DNA from 2 places in the Bacillus sp. JJ1562 genome. Region 2 is predicted to be linked to the other one. Evidence: a T-box and tRNA genes for the amino acid it is inferred to sense, from the RefSeq annotation. Region 2 holds a T-box; the other holds one or more tRNA genes.
The links. The T-box of region 2 lies ahead of V7097_RS08460 (valine--tRNA ligase). A T-box ahead of a tRNA ligase gene usually reads a tRNA of that ligase, here a tRNA-Val.

Region 1 (7,552 bases), on a different contig from region 2:
TTAGTCTATGGAATTTTCCTAATGGCAGTCTGTATGAATGCCTATAAAAAAGATAATTGATAAAACTGCCTAAACGAAAACAGTAAAATGGAAAGGCATTGATTACAATCCGTATGGTGCAGGATATATTATTGCAAGAAATTCAATTAAGTAATTTTTATGCAAAAACAGGCTCATGGAGCCTGTTTTTATCATTAAATAAAAGAGAAGAGCGGAGGTGTGCGCTTTGAGTAAATTTGAAAAAGAAATCGAGCGCTTTGTTGCGGATTACAACAAAGACCATGATGAAGCAAAAGGGAAGCTGGACAAATGGGCTACAGAAAATGAAAAAGGGTTAAGACAGTTAGATACAGAGGCGAGAAAATTTGAAAAAGAGCTTGAAGCAAGGATGGAAAAACTAAATCAATGGTTGGCAAGAAAACAGCAGGAGTTAGATAAGAATTTGGAGGGGTAAAAATACTAATTTCCGCATTTGCCCTGTGCTCCTGTCCTCACATAATTGACCTTCAAAACATACTTTATAATGTACTCTTTTTATGAGGAGGTGCTAAATATGGGCTTTGGTGGTTGCGGCTTTGGTGGTTGTGGCTTTGGTGGCTACGGTTATGGCGGATTCGGCCATGGATCTACTTTTGTATTAATCGTCGTATTGTTCATCCTATTGATTATTGTAGGTGCTTCTTTCTTTTAAACACAACATTCCCCCAATGGAAGTACGAGTTAATTGACTCGTACTTTCTACATTTAATTAACAAGAAATAGTTTTTTCACCATCTTGCGCACCACTTTTAGGCGGGTCTCATACGATATAACACAATGTAAGGAGGCTTCGAAATGGATAATAACTTTTTTAAGAATATCGAAAAGAAAACAGGCGTAGATATGCAGGAGGTATTCAAGCTAGCAAACTCTTTGCAAAATGCGAATTTTAAGGATGAAAAAACAGTTCGCTCTGTCATTAGAAGGGTTTCACAGATTGCAAATAAGCCAGTATCAAAACAACTAGAGGACAAAATTGTAAACAGTATTGTAAATGGTGACGAAAAAATGGACTTTGGCACCATTTCTAAAATGATTAACAAAAAATAAGGAAAGGGGTCTGACGCAATTGTCAGGCCTTTTTCTATCATGACCCCAACAAATAAAAGGCTTCCTTCGAATTCTTTCAATAATAAATCATAATTCTTTAAAACAAATAATACATATAAAACGATAAAAAGGGATGGAGGGGTATTACATGGGCTATATATTACCAATCAACAATGAACAATACAATCAATATGTACACCGAACTACGACCTATAAAACTAACCAGATGACGCTACATCCAGTGAACCCAATTTCATTGAACTTTAATCAGCGTTCATACGATTTACACCAGATTGAACGAAAAACAATGACGAAAAAACAAAGCCAATATTTCGAAAACATCCGTGCCCAATATACTGGCGAAGGTTTGCTCTTCAACGACTCTATATAAATAAAGGGAAGGCTAGAATTCTTGAACGTACAAGCCTTCCTCTTCACGCCATTCCGCATATAGTAAATCCTTATACGTGACTACACCTTGGCTGTTCAATTCAGATTGTAGCCAGCTTTCAGAAAAGCCACTTTCCTTTAAATTTTCCTTAATTAGTACACCATCACTCACCAATGTAATCGGGAGTCGCACCTTTTGTTCCACCATATAATAATCCTGACGTGTTGGTGGCTCATACGAAGATTTTTTAAGGACGCTGATTGAGCCATCTGTTTCTAAAATGGCATACTCAGCCTCTCTAATTGAAAAAACACCCTTCGAACGAAGAAGATGCTGTAGTTGGTTAATATCCAGTTTGTTTTTCTTTAAATGATCTCTAATAATTTTACCTTTGTGAATAATAATCGATGGCTTCCCCTCAAGAAATGGCCTGGTCCTTCGAATTTTCTGTGTTATTATTTCAATCACATAAACTAAAACTCCCCAAACAAGGATGGCAAAGAGAATTTGGAAGATCCCAATTTTCTGGTCGAAAACGGCATTTCCAACCAATTCACCTAGTACTAGTGCGGAGATAAAATCAAAAGCTGTAATTTGGGTTATTTGTGTTTTTCCTAGTATTTTTGTAAGAATCAGTAACCCTAAAAGACCAACCACTAAATCAAATGTAATTCTAAAATATTCCAACATGCTCACCCCTCTATGGTAGAATGAGCAGGTTTTACGTATTTTATCCATCAAAAAAAGGATGTCTTTTTTGACATCCTTTCTAAACTTATAATTTTTTAATCATCGTAACATGAGGGATTCCAGCATCCATAAAAAGACATGATACGGTTTCATATCCTAGTTTTTTATAGAAGTTTTCTGCGTGTGTTTGAGCATTGAGCTTTAATTTTGAAATACCTCGCTCTTTCGAAATATCTTCCATCCTTTGCATAATCACATTACCTGCACCTTTTTTACGGTGTGAAGCGAGGACACAAATACGTTCTACTTTTCCGTATCCGTCTAGGACACGAAAACGTCCAGCTCCAACAGGCTCATTGTTATCATAAAGGACAATATGTGTAGCTTCATCTTCAAATTGATCAATTTCTTCTTCTAGTGGAACATTTTGTTCATCGACGAAGACCACTTTTCTGACAGTGAATGCATCGTCTAGTTCTTTGTTGTTCGTGACTATTCTTGCTTCCATGTTGTATTTAATTTTCCTTTCCTAAACGAATTGTTTCATAAACGGTCCATGAACCATTTTCTAGCTGATAAAGAAGATGTATGCGATCAATTTGCTCCTCATGGTTCATTTTTAACATGCGTAATTGACCATAAACATCTGAATGCTCATCACTGGATAGCTTTTGCCCAATTGTAATATGCGGAACAAACGCATACTCAGGTTTTCCTGCAAAATAACCAGAGTGAAGTGCATTATGTAGTTTTTGTAACTCTTCATTAGGGTCTACTTTCATATAAATTACATTATTAACAGGGGAAAAGGAGCCAACCTTTAGGACCTTTAATTGAAATGGTTCGACCTGTTTGGAGGCTTTTTCCAATTCCCTTGTAATATCCTTAATTTCTTCATCGGATGCTTCAAATGCATTTTTAACCGTTATATGTGGTGGAATTAATGCATAATGTGGGTCATAACGTTTGCGATACGAATTAGCTGTGTCTTGAAGTTTTTTGGACGGGAAGATAACAATGCCATATTTCATTTCTTTTGCCCTCCTAATAGTTTAATTATTGAAAACGTGAAGTACCTGATGCGCATTTTACGAAAATAATAACACAATTATATCAAATATCTGAAAATGATAGTATACAAAAAGTGAAACTTTAATCATTGGGGGTTTTCCTGCCCGTTAATGCGAGAAAAAGTTTATTTAAACATTTTTGAAAGGGCTCTTGGTAAATCAGGCTGCCAATACTTCCATGTGTGGTTTCCATTAAATTCCTCATAAAAATAGGGATAGCCCTTTTTCACAATGATGTTATGCAATTCTCGGTTTGGTGTTAAAAAATCTTCAATATCACCTGTTGTCGTTTTCACTTCAGTTTCACCTGTTCCAATGACATGGTACAACTCAAGTAGATGTGGTTCTTCAAAATTTTCAACCATCTGGATAACCTGTTCATTTACTAGAGGTGATTGCATAATCACCTTTCCAAAAGTATGAGGGTATTCCAGCGCTGTTAAGAGGGAAATAGTTGCTGCCAGTGAATCCCCAATTAGTGCGCGACCTTGGCCCATTTGATAGGTTGGAAATTCCTGATCAAGAAATGGTACAAGTTCTCCCCCTAAAAAACGCTTATATAAATGATGCTGCTCACCATCAGGGTGATACTTCTTACGGCGATCTGCAACACTTTTATAAGGAACCCCCACAATAATGGTATTGCTGATTTCACCTGTTTCTAATAGCTTATCAGCAACTCGTGCAACCCTGCCAAGATTAAAATAATCTCGCCCATCCTGAGCGATTAGAACATTGTATTTATAGAGGGGAGAGAAGGCTGCTGGCAAATAAACAATAAGCTCAATCTTCTCATTTAATATCTTACTATGTATAGTCATTTCCCTAACTGTACCCTTATTAACCGTCATCTTAATAATCCTCCCAGCAAAGAATTTACAAACTTATTATATCTTTTAAAAAAGGAAAGCGACAGGAAAAATCCTGTCGCGCACATAACTAATTAAGCAGATACTTTATCCATATGTTTCTTTTCAGATTCTGTAACATATACTGCACATGCGGCATCACCCGTAATATTAACTGCTGTACGTGTCATATCAAGTAACCGGTCTATACCGATGATTAACCCAATACCTTCTGGTGGCAAACCAACCGCTTGAAGTACCATCGCAAGCATGATTAAACCAACGCCTGGAACACCTGCTGTGCCAATACTTGCAAGTACTGCAGTTAAGATTACCACTAAAATTTGAGAAAATGTGAGGTCAAAGCCATATACCTGTGCAATAAAGATAGTCGCAACACCTTGCATAATAGCTGTTCCATCCATATTGATTGTTGCACCTAATGGTTGAACAAAGCTACTAATTTGTTCAGGAACCTTTAGATTCTTTTGAGCAGTTTCCATTGAAACTGGTAGTGTTGCATTACTACTCGAGGTACTAAATGCTACTGTCATTGCTGGCGCGAAACCTTTAAAGAACTCGATAGGACTTCGTTTTGCCATAAATGCAATCGTACCACCATATGTGACAACTGAATGGATGAGTAAGCCCGCAAGTACAATCAAGAAATAACCGAGCATTGCTTTAATTGCAGCATAACCTTGGCCCCCAATTGCAGTTGCAATTAAACCAAACGTTCCGTATGGAGCCGTTTTCATGACGAGATTAACAAGATACATCATGATTTCATTTGCTTGTTCAAATAAATTTAAAATACCTTTTGTTTTTTCACCTAAAACCGTTAAAGCTAAACCTATAAAAATAGCAAATGCAATAATTTGAAGCATATCTGCATTATTCATCGCTGTAATAGGATTCGTTGGGATAATATTTATTAATGTCTCCATAACAGGAGGAGCTTCAGTTGCCCCATCGTAGGTAGCGCCCTCTGTATCAAATCCTCCACCCGCACCAGGCTTGAAAATTGAGGCAAGTACGATTGCGATTGTAATGGCAATCGTAGTTGTTGCTAAAAAGTAAGTAATCGTCTTTCCACCAATTCGTCCAAGCTTCTTAGGGTCACCAAGACCTGCAACACCTAGAGTAATAGAAATTAAGACGATTGGAACAACAAGCATTTTAATTAAATTCAAGAAAATTTGACCTAGTGGAACAAATAAGTAGGTATTAACGATGTCAAAAGCGGCCGGTGAAGTTAAATTCAAAATAAGACCAACAATCGCACCTAAACCTAAACCTAATAAAATCTTTTTAGTTAAAGACATAAAAAACCCTCCTCGAAGATGTAGTTGAATGTCTCGGGATCAAAAGGGATATGAGAATTGGGGTGAAAAGCATACTTCTTAAAGAGACACAAAAAGCCACGAGAGTATGGCTCGTGGCCGTGAAGTTGATTTGTGCAACAATGCTCTCTCCGGATGCTTACGAGGTTAGCTGTCGGATTCGGATGAAGAGTATCTCCTACCTTTATTAATAAAGGATTCACCCCAAGTGCCCTTTTGCACGTTAATGGTTCCCCCGTTCCCCATAAAAATTGGGAATTCAGCGAATATTAAGTTAAAATTCTCCTCAATATTATATTTATATCTTATAATTTGCCATTATGAAATACTACTTTTGTATAATTTTTACCATATTAACATTTTCTTAGGATGAAAATTCAATAAAATTAATAGAAACTAATTGACAAACTTCCCAAACGGATGTATATTATAAATTATTCATATATAGTGATTCCGTAGCTCAGCTGGGAGAGCGCTACCTTGACAGGGTAGAGGTCGTTGGTTCGAACCCAATCGGAATCATCAAGCAAGCACTTGAGACTTCTCAAGTGCTATTTTTATGAATTATTATGTTAGGTTAGATCCAATTTCGAAATAATGGAGTTTATACTAAAAAAGACAAAGGGATTGTATTTCCCTTTGTCTTTTTTAGGTTAGCAATTAAGCCGATTTACTAAAAACTTTCTTCTTTTCTTTACGCTTTTTTGCGTATTCAGCAGTTGCTGTAAATAGTACGTCTGATGATGAGTTAAGGGCAGTTTCACAAGAATCTTGTAGGACTCCAATGATAAAGCCAACACCAACTACTTGCATGGCGACATCGTTTGGAATTCCGAATAAGCTAGATGCCAGAGGAATAAGTAATAATGATCCGCCAGCAACACCTGAAGCACCTGCAGCTGATATAGCTGATATTACACTAAGAATAAGAGCTGTTCCAAAATCCACTTCAATGCCAAGTGTATGAACTGTTGCAAGTGTTAGGACAGAAATCGTTACCGCTGCACCAGCCATATTAACCGTACCACCTAAAGGGATTGACACTGAATAAGTATCTTTATCTAACCCAAGTTTCTCACATAGGTTCATGTTTACTGGAATGTTTGCAGCTGAACTACGAGTAAAGAATGCTGTAATTCCACTTTCTCTTAAGCATCGTAAGACAAGCGGATATGGATTTTGACGAGTATAGAAAAAAACAATCAATGGATTCACAACTAATGCAATAAAAAACATACAACCTAGTAGAAGTGCTAGGATTTTTCCATATTCCATTAGAGCCGAAACCCCACTTGTTACAATTGCATTGAACACTAAGCCCATGATTCCGATAGGGGCTAGGCTGATTACCCATTTTACAATTCTAGTAATCGCATCAGAAACATTGGAAAGCAAGTTTTTTGTAGTGTCGTTGGCATTTTTTAAAGCAATTCCAAGCACAATTGCCCAAGCAAGTATTCCAATATAATTTGCATTCATTAGAGCACTGATTGGGTTGTCAACTACATTAAATAACAATGTTTCGAGTACTTCTACGATTCCACTAGGTGGTGAAAGGTCTTCTGAACTTGAAACGAGCGTCAATGTAACTGGAAAGATAAAGCTTGCCACAACAGCTATTAGTCCAGCTAAGAATGTACTAATAGCGTATAAACCAATAATTAATTTGATATTTGTTTTGGTTCCACTTCGATGTTTTGCAATAGCGTCAATAACTAAGAATAAGACCAGAATCGGTGCAACTGCTTTTAATGCACCTACAAATAAAGTACCGAAGATGGAAACCCAATTGGCTCCGTCAGGAACTACTAAAGCCAAAAGAATACCTATGATAATACCGGCAAGTATTCGTTTAACAAGGCTGATTTGATTCCATTTGTGAAACATGTTTTTCATATTCTTCCCCCTTTTTCATAGTTGTCTACATCCTTTGCTGCTTGTATGAATATTATAAGAAAAATATAATATTGGTAAGTTTAACACGAAAATTGTCAATTGTGAATAAATTTTAAAAGATGGAAATTCTTATAGTAAAAAAATGTTTCTGCTAATTCGAAACTGCTCAATGGTACTAAAGAATTCACATAAAAAAAGCCTATAGCCCAAGGTTGAGCATAGACT
Region 2 (7,552 bases):
AATCACTGTTCCTTATAATGATTTTGAAGCAGTAAAATACGCATTTGAACAGTTTGGAGAAGATATTGCTGGAGTGATTGTTGAGCCAGTAGCAGGTAATATGGGTGTTGTTCCTCCGCAGCCCGGATTCCTTGAAGGTCTTCGTGAGATTACAACACAGTACGGAACATTGCTAATTTTTGATGAGGTTATGACAGGATTCCGTGTCGATTATAATTGTGCACAAGGCTATTTTGGTGTCACCCCTGATATCACTTGTCTTGGCAAAGTAATCGGAGGTGGTCTACCTGTAGGTGCATATGGCGGCCGTGCAGACATCATGGAACAAATCGCACCAGCTGGACCAATCTATCAAGCAGGGACACTTTCAGGTAATCCATTAGCAATGGCTGCAGGCTATGAGACTTTATCACAGCTAAAACCTGAAGACTACACAGAATTTATCAAGAAAGCTGATCGACTGGAAGAAGGATTTACTAAAGCAGCTGAAAAGTATGACATTCCACATTGTATCAACCGTGCTGGATCAATGATTGGCTTCTTCTTTACTAATGAAAAGGTAATTAACTATGATGTTGCTAAAACATCTAATTTAGAGTATTTTGCAACGTATTATCGTGAAATGGCAAATGAAGGAGTATTCCTTCCACCGTCTCAATTTGAAGGGCTTTTCCTTTCAACAGCTCATTCTGATGAAGATATCGAAAAAACAATTCAAGCAGCTGAAAAAGCATTTTCAAAACTAAAAGGTTAACTTTATCGAGACGGGTTCGAACCCAGCTCAATAAGGTTAAAGCTTCCGGCGGAGACATGCGATTTTCAATGGAAGTTTTCGAGCGTGCTCGAAAAATCTGGACGCAAATACGGTAAGCATATTTGAATATGGACAAAAGGCAGACTCAGGTAAAATCATCTGAGTCTGCCTTTTTATTTGCAGAACTTCTTTAAGAATTATCATAATTCCCTTAAAACTATCATAAAAATTGTAATGTCATAATAAATCTGTTTTGAAGGAGACTGAAAGGAGGAGTAGCTGATGTCATCTGAAAACTTACGATTTTCAGTAGAGGAATCAGTCTGGTTTCAAAAGGGACAGGAAGTCTCTGAGCTCATCTCAATATCACTTGACCCGGATATTGTCATTCAAGAGCATGACCAATATGTGTCCATTCGCGGTGCATTACAGCTAGCAGGTGAATATCGAATAGATGATAACGATGCAGAAGATGAAGAACGTAACTTTGCCTCGGTTCGACTTGTAAATGAGGTTATCACGCGTGAGGATGGGATTAGTGAACTAAACCATCGCTTCCCTGTCGATATTACAATTCCACAAGATCGTGTTCGAAGCTTAGATGATGTGTATGTATTGATTGAAACATTTGACTATGAAATCCCAAAGCGTGGCTGTCTACAAATCGTTGCTGATTTAGCCATTAGTGGTATCCAAGGCGTTACTCAAGCACCTAAAGAGGAAGTTGCCCAAGAGGATATCAAACAAGAAGAACAGACCCCTATTTTGAGTGAACAACTTGCTGAAGAAGAGCTAGAGCTTGTAAGGAGCAGTTCGTTCGTTGAGGTAGAAGATGATGATGTTCAAGTGGTTGCAGAAGCAAGAGTCATTGAGCAAGAAGAGGTAGTACTGCCAAACCAAAAGGAAGTAGTGCTACATAAAGAGGTAGAAGAACAGGAAGTAATTGCTGTAAGTGAACAGCAGGATGAAGAAGCGGATGCAGAACTTTTTGTTCCATTTGAAGTGGAAGCTAGAAAAGAGGTCTATCAGGAACAAGAGGAAGTTGAGGTTGTCGAAGCGATTAAAGAAGAAGAGGTTCAAGCCGTTTTAACACCTTCAATCGAAGTAAAAGCAAGACATGATAATGAATTAACCTTTGGTTCAGATCAACAAAATAAGAAAAGCTCTACTGCCTTACAGGAAAAAGAAGTGGATAAAGAGCAAAGGGAAGAACAATCAGAGAAGTCAGCAAAACGAAATGAAAATGATTTATTATTAACCAAAATTTTTGGCAGGGATGAAGTGGATGACCATGCGCCGATGAAAATCTGTATTGTTCAACATGGAGATTCATTGGAAAAGATTGCACAGCGTTATGAAATAAGCGTGCAACATTTAATACGTGTTAATTCACTAAATACCGATTCCGTCTCTGAAGGACAGCTATTATATATCCCTGTCCAAGCGAATACGTAAGATCATTTGATAGGGTGGGGAGGAAAACCTCGCCCTGTTTTCTTTATAAAAATTGTCAGGAAAGTGAGTGATTGGCCCAATGAATAAAAACGATGTTAGTAGTATCGGGCCCATCTTAAAAAAATATAACTTACAGAACTCATCGTTTGAACAGCTCGGCAAAATCACAAAAGTCGTCACGAACAGAGGTATTTATGCTCTAAAATCCATTTCACACAAAATCAATCCGTCCTTCCCCACTTTCCTTCAACAATTATTTCAACAGGGTTACACAAGAGCAGTACCCATTTACCCAACCGTCGAAGGGAAATACCTTGTCTATCATAATCAAAAGTATTATTATCTGATGCCATGGTTAAAAAGCGGCACCCTCGAGCACCGTGGAGATCATTACGATGCTGTATTTAAAGAAATCGCAAGGGTTCATCTTACAACGGTAAGAAAACAACAAATTAACGATAAAAATGAAATCACAGGACATTATGAAACAATCATCCAAAAATGGGAAGAACGAAACCAGTTTTTAGAAAGATTTGTTGAAGAAGCAGAGACAAAATGGTATATGTCTCCCTTTGAACTTCAGTTCTGTACGTATTTTTACGAAATCAGTCTAGCCTCATCATTTGCAAGGACTCAGCTTGATAAATGGCATGAATTAATGGTAGAGAGGAAGTCTCTCCGTACCGCCTTAACACTTAATAATTTATCAGATACTCATTTTTTATATGATGAAAGTGGAAAAGGATATCTTTCGAATTTTGAGAGGGCTGGCTATGCTAGTCCTACAAATGATTTAGTAAGTCTCTATTTTCGGATATTAAAAACCTATCCGACCCTATGTACGGATTGTCTAGAATGGTTTGAATCCTATCAAAGCCGTTTTCCGTTAAGGGAAGAAGAATTTTATCTTTTATTAAGTCATTTAACCTTTCCAGAGCCCATTTATAAGTGTGTGCGCAGTTATACTGAACATAAACAAAGGAAATCTGAGCGGGAGCATGTCCAAGTTTTACAACGTGCTTATTGGCTGACGAAAAACATTGAATTTGTTTCCGTTAAACTTCTTGAGGCGGAACGAAAAAGAAAAGAGCAGGAAGAAGAAGAATCCCATACGGAGTGAAGTATGGGATTTTTTATCAAATACGCCTTGGCGCATTTGCTCCCAGATTTTATCGAGCTTGCTCGATAAATTTCCTTTGAAAATCGCATGTCTATGCCGGAGGTTATAACTTTATTCACCTTGGTTTACCTCCTTAAAAATGTATAAATTATGACATTTATTCTACTGCTAATTAAGTAGGTGACTCTAATGAATAAAGTTATATCATATCAAGGTGAAACGCAACGGCAAGTAATATTAAGATGGCTAAAAAAAGCACATCAAACGATGTTGGCAGAAAAATGGTTCGAACAGCTTGAACAATAGTGATGGGGATGATAAATTGGTGACATACATCTCGACATTGTCGCAGCCAATGAGGATAAGAGTATTTTCTAAAACGTCGTCCTCTCATGCTGATCTCTCCCTTCAAGGAATCCTATAAGTGTTTGTTCAAAAAGGTGGAAAAACTTCCTATAACTAAAATATGCTTGGAAAAGAAGAATAGTTCCTTTCAATTTTGTTATAAAAATTTTGTAACTAAATGCATGAAAGAGAATAAAGTATAAAAAACTTGGCTACCCTTATTGACAATACCTATTGAAATTTATAAACATTAGTAGTAGAATTCTAAAGTAAATATATAAATGCTTACATACGATGAGAGGGAAGAGTACATCGAATACCCCTTCAGAGAGAGAAATCATTAGCTGTGAGATTTCTTAGGAACGTTACGATGGAAGGTCGCCCTTAAGTAGCTTTTATGAAAAATGAGTAGTAAAAGCCGGTGAAAAGCCGTTATCTTTTCTTGAGAGCATAGATATCTTTTTTATCTATGAAAAAAGGTGGTACCGCGAATACACTCCATTCGTCCTTTTATTAGGATGAGTGGAGTTTTTTATTTTTTAAGGAGGTAAACTCATGGAAGGAAATGAAAAGACGTTATCAACAAAGTATGACCCGCAAGCAATTGAAGCGGGCCGCTATCAATATTGGTTGGATGGTAAATTTTTTGAAGCAAAAGACGATGCAGAGAAAAAACCATATACAATTGTCATTCCACCGCCGAACGTAACAGGAAAGCTTCACTTAGGGCATGCGTGGGATACAACCTTGCAGGATATCCTTACACGCATAAAAAGGATGCAAGGCTATGATGTTCTATGGTTACCAGGAATGGACCATGCTGGTATCGCAACTCAAGCCAAAGTAGAGGCAAAGCTACGTGAGGAAGGGAAATCACGTTATGACTTAGGGCGTGAAAAATTTGTAGAGGAAACGTGGAAGTGGAAGGAAGAGTATGCTAGCCACATTCGTGAACAATGGTCTAAGCTTGGTCTTGGCTTAGATTACTCAAGAGAACGATTCACACTTGATGAAGGACTTTCAAAAGCAGTTCGTGAAGTGTTCGTTACCCTATATAAAAAAGGTCTTATTTATCGTGGTGAATACATTATTAACTGGGACCCAGCAACAAAAACAGCCCTTTCTGACATCGAGGTAATCTATAAAGATGTTCAAGGTGCATTTTACCATATGCGTTATCCATTAGCAGATGGTAGCGGGTCTATTGAAATTGCAACAACTCGACCAGAAACAATGCTTGGGGATACTGCTATTGCCGTTCACCCAGAGGATGAGCGCTTCAAACACCTAATTGGTAAAACAGTCATTCTCCCAATCGTAGGAAGAGAAATTCCGATTGTTGGAGATGATTATGTTGATATGGAATTTGGTTCTGGTGCTGTTAAAATCACACCAGCACATGACCCTAATGACTTTGAGGTAGGAAATCGCCACAATCTTGAACGCGTTCTAGTGATGAATGAAGATGGGACGATGAATGCGAATGCTGGTAAATACCAAGGTATGGACCGCTTTGAATGCAGAAAACAAATTGTCAAGGATCTTCAAGAAGAAGGCGTCCTTTTTAATATTGAAGACCACCTTCATTCAGTAGGTCACAGTGAGCGAAGCGGAGCAGTTGTTGAACCATATTTATCCACACAATGGTTTGTAAAAATGCAGCCATTAGCGGATGAAGCGATTAAGCTTCAAACTCAGGAAGAAAAGGTACATTTCGTTCCAGAACGTTTTGAAAAAACATATCTACATTGGATGGAAAACATTCGTGACTGGTGTATTTCTCGTCAATTATGGTGGGGTCACAGAATCCCGGCCTGGTACCATAAAGAAACTGGTGAGGTTTATGTTGATCATGAACCACCAACAGACATTGAAAACTGGGAGCAGGACAAAGATGTATTAGATACATGGTTTAGTTCTGCATTATGGCCATTTTCAACAATGGGCTGGCCTGATAAGGATGCTGTGGATTTTAAACGATACTACCCAACTGGAGCTCTTGTAACAGGCTATGATATCATCTTCTTCTGGGTATCAAGAATGATTTTCCAAGGACTAGAATTTACAGGAAAACGTCCATTTAAAGATGTTCTCATTCACGGTCTAGTACGTGATGCAGAAGGTCGTAAAATGAGTAAGTCACTTGGTAATGGTGTTGACCCAATGGATGTCATCGCCCAATATGGTGCCGATTCCTTACGATACTTCTTATCAACTGGAAGTTCACCAGGCCAAGACTTGCGATTTAGTATGGAGAAGGTTGAAGCAACTTGGAACTTTGCGAATAAGATTTGGAATGCATCACGTTTTGCATTAATGAATATGGGTGATCTCAAGTTTGAAGACATCGACTTTAGTGGTGAAAAATCTGTTGCGGATAAATGGATTTTAACACGCCTAAACGAAACAATCGAATCAGTAACAAAGCTTGCTGATAAATATGAATTCGGTGAAGTAGGAAGAATATTATATAACTTCATTTGGGATGACTTCTGTGATTGGTATATTGAAATGGCGAAGCTTCCTTTATACGGTGAAGACGAACAAGCAAAGAAAACAACAAGATCAATTCTTGCATATGTTTTAGACAACACAATGAGACTGCTACATCCATTCATGCCGTTTATTACCGAGGAAATATGGCAAAACCTGCCACATTATGGCGAATCGATTACTGTTGCAAAATGGCCAGAAGTAAATCCTGAGCAATCCGATAATCAAGCAGCTGGGGAAATGCGACTATTAGTTGATATTATTCGCTCTGTTCGAAATATCCGTGCAGAGGTTAATACACCGATGAGTAAGCAAATCAAGTTGCACATTAAAGCAAAGGATGAAACAGTTCTATCACAATTAGAAAAGAATCGTTCTTATCTAGAAAGATTCTGTAATCCAAGCGAGCTTGTGATTGCAACAGAAATTACTTCACCTGATAAGGCAATGACTTCTGTTGTAACAGGGGCAGAATTATTCCTTCCACTTGAAGGCCTTATCAACATTGATGAAGAAATCAAGCGACTTGAAAAAGAACTAGATAAGCTTAATAAAGAGGTTGAACGCGTACAAAAGAAACTAGGCAACGAAGGTTTCGTGAAGAAAGCACCTCAAAAAGTAATTGATGAAGAACGCGCAAAAGAACAAGACTATCTTGATAAACGAGAAACAGTTCGTGAACGCATTACAGAATTAAGAGGCTAAATGAATAAAAGGCGAATCTATCATAGATTCGTCTTTCCTTCATTTTTATACGATTTATGGAGGAACGCAAATGATACAGACCTATGAAGAGGCACTTACTTGGATTCACGGGAGATTAAGACTTGGAATGAAGCCGGGGTTAGCCCGAATGGAATGGATGATGGAACGTCTTGATCATCCACAAGAAAAATTGAGGGCAATTCATGTAGCTGGGACAAATGGAAAAGGATCAACTGTTAGCTACATACGAAACATTTTACAAGAAGCAGGTTATAAAATTGGAACCTTCACTTCTCCATATATTGAGACCTTTAATGAAAGGATCAGTGTAGATGGAAAACCTATTTCAAATGATGAAATTGTCTCCCTTTTACAGGTGATAAAACCATTAGCAGAAGAGGTGGAGGAAACAGAACTTGGCGGTCCAACTGAATTTGAAGTGATCACTGCAATGGCACTTTATTATTTCGGGCAAAGTTCCGATATCGACTTTGTGATTATGGAGGTAGGATTAGGAGGAAAACTTGATTCAACAAATGTCATCAATCCTCTTGTATCTATTATCACGAGCATTGGCTTTGATCACATGAACATTCTTGGTGAGACAATCGAAGAAATTGCGGGAGAAAAAGCTGGAATTATCAAACCGAATGTCCCTGTTATAACAGCAGTTGAGCAGC

Region 1: it has a tRNA-Val gene. The T-box ahead of V7097_RS08460 (valine--tRNA ligase) is inferred to sense a tRNA for this amino acid. The anticodon was not compared.

The regions. Positions count from the first base shown of each region.
Region 1 covers NZ_JBALOQ010000034.1:104,651-112,202, reverse strand. Annotated here, with positions in the region: gene V7097_RS19140 (hypothetical protein) at 227-454, shown strand; gene V7097_RS19135 (YjcZ family sporulation protein) at 554-691, shown strand; gene V7097_RS19130 (stage VI sporulation protein F) at 835-1,089, shown strand; gene V7097_RS19125 (hypothetical protein) at 1,238-1,480, shown strand; gene V7097_RS19120 (DUF421 domain-containing protein) at 1,493-2,167, opposite strand; gene V7097_RS19115 (GNAT family N-acetyltransferase) at 2,256-2,678, opposite strand; gene V7097_RS19110 (YjcG family protein) at 2,686-3,201, opposite strand; gene V7097_RS19105 (alpha/beta hydrolase) at 3,366-4,091, opposite strand; gene V7097_RS19100 (dicarboxylate/amino acid:cation symporter) at 4,184-5,413, opposite strand; cyclic di-AMP (ydaO/yuaA leader) riboswitch at 5,552-5,706, opposite strand; tRNA gene V7097_RS19095 (tRNA-Val) at 5,881-5,953, shown strand; gene sstT (serine/threonine transporter SstT) at 6,092-7,327, opposite strand.
Region 2 covers NZ_JBALOQ010000013.1:182,740-190,291, reverse strand. Annotated here, with positions in the region: gene hemL (glutamate-1-semialdehyde 2,1-aminomutase) at 1-754, shown strand, start outside; gene spoVID (stage VI sporulation protein D) at 1,037-2,209, shown strand; gene ysxE (spore coat protein YsxE) at 2,289-3,329, shown strand; gene V7097_RS08465 (hypothetical protein) at 3,529-3,723, opposite strand; T-box leader at 3,960-4,187, shown strand; gene V7097_RS08460 (valine--tRNA ligase) at 4,230-6,872, shown strand; gene V7097_RS08455 (bifunctional folylpolyglutamate synthase/dihydrofolate synthase) at 6,943-7,552, shown strand, end outside.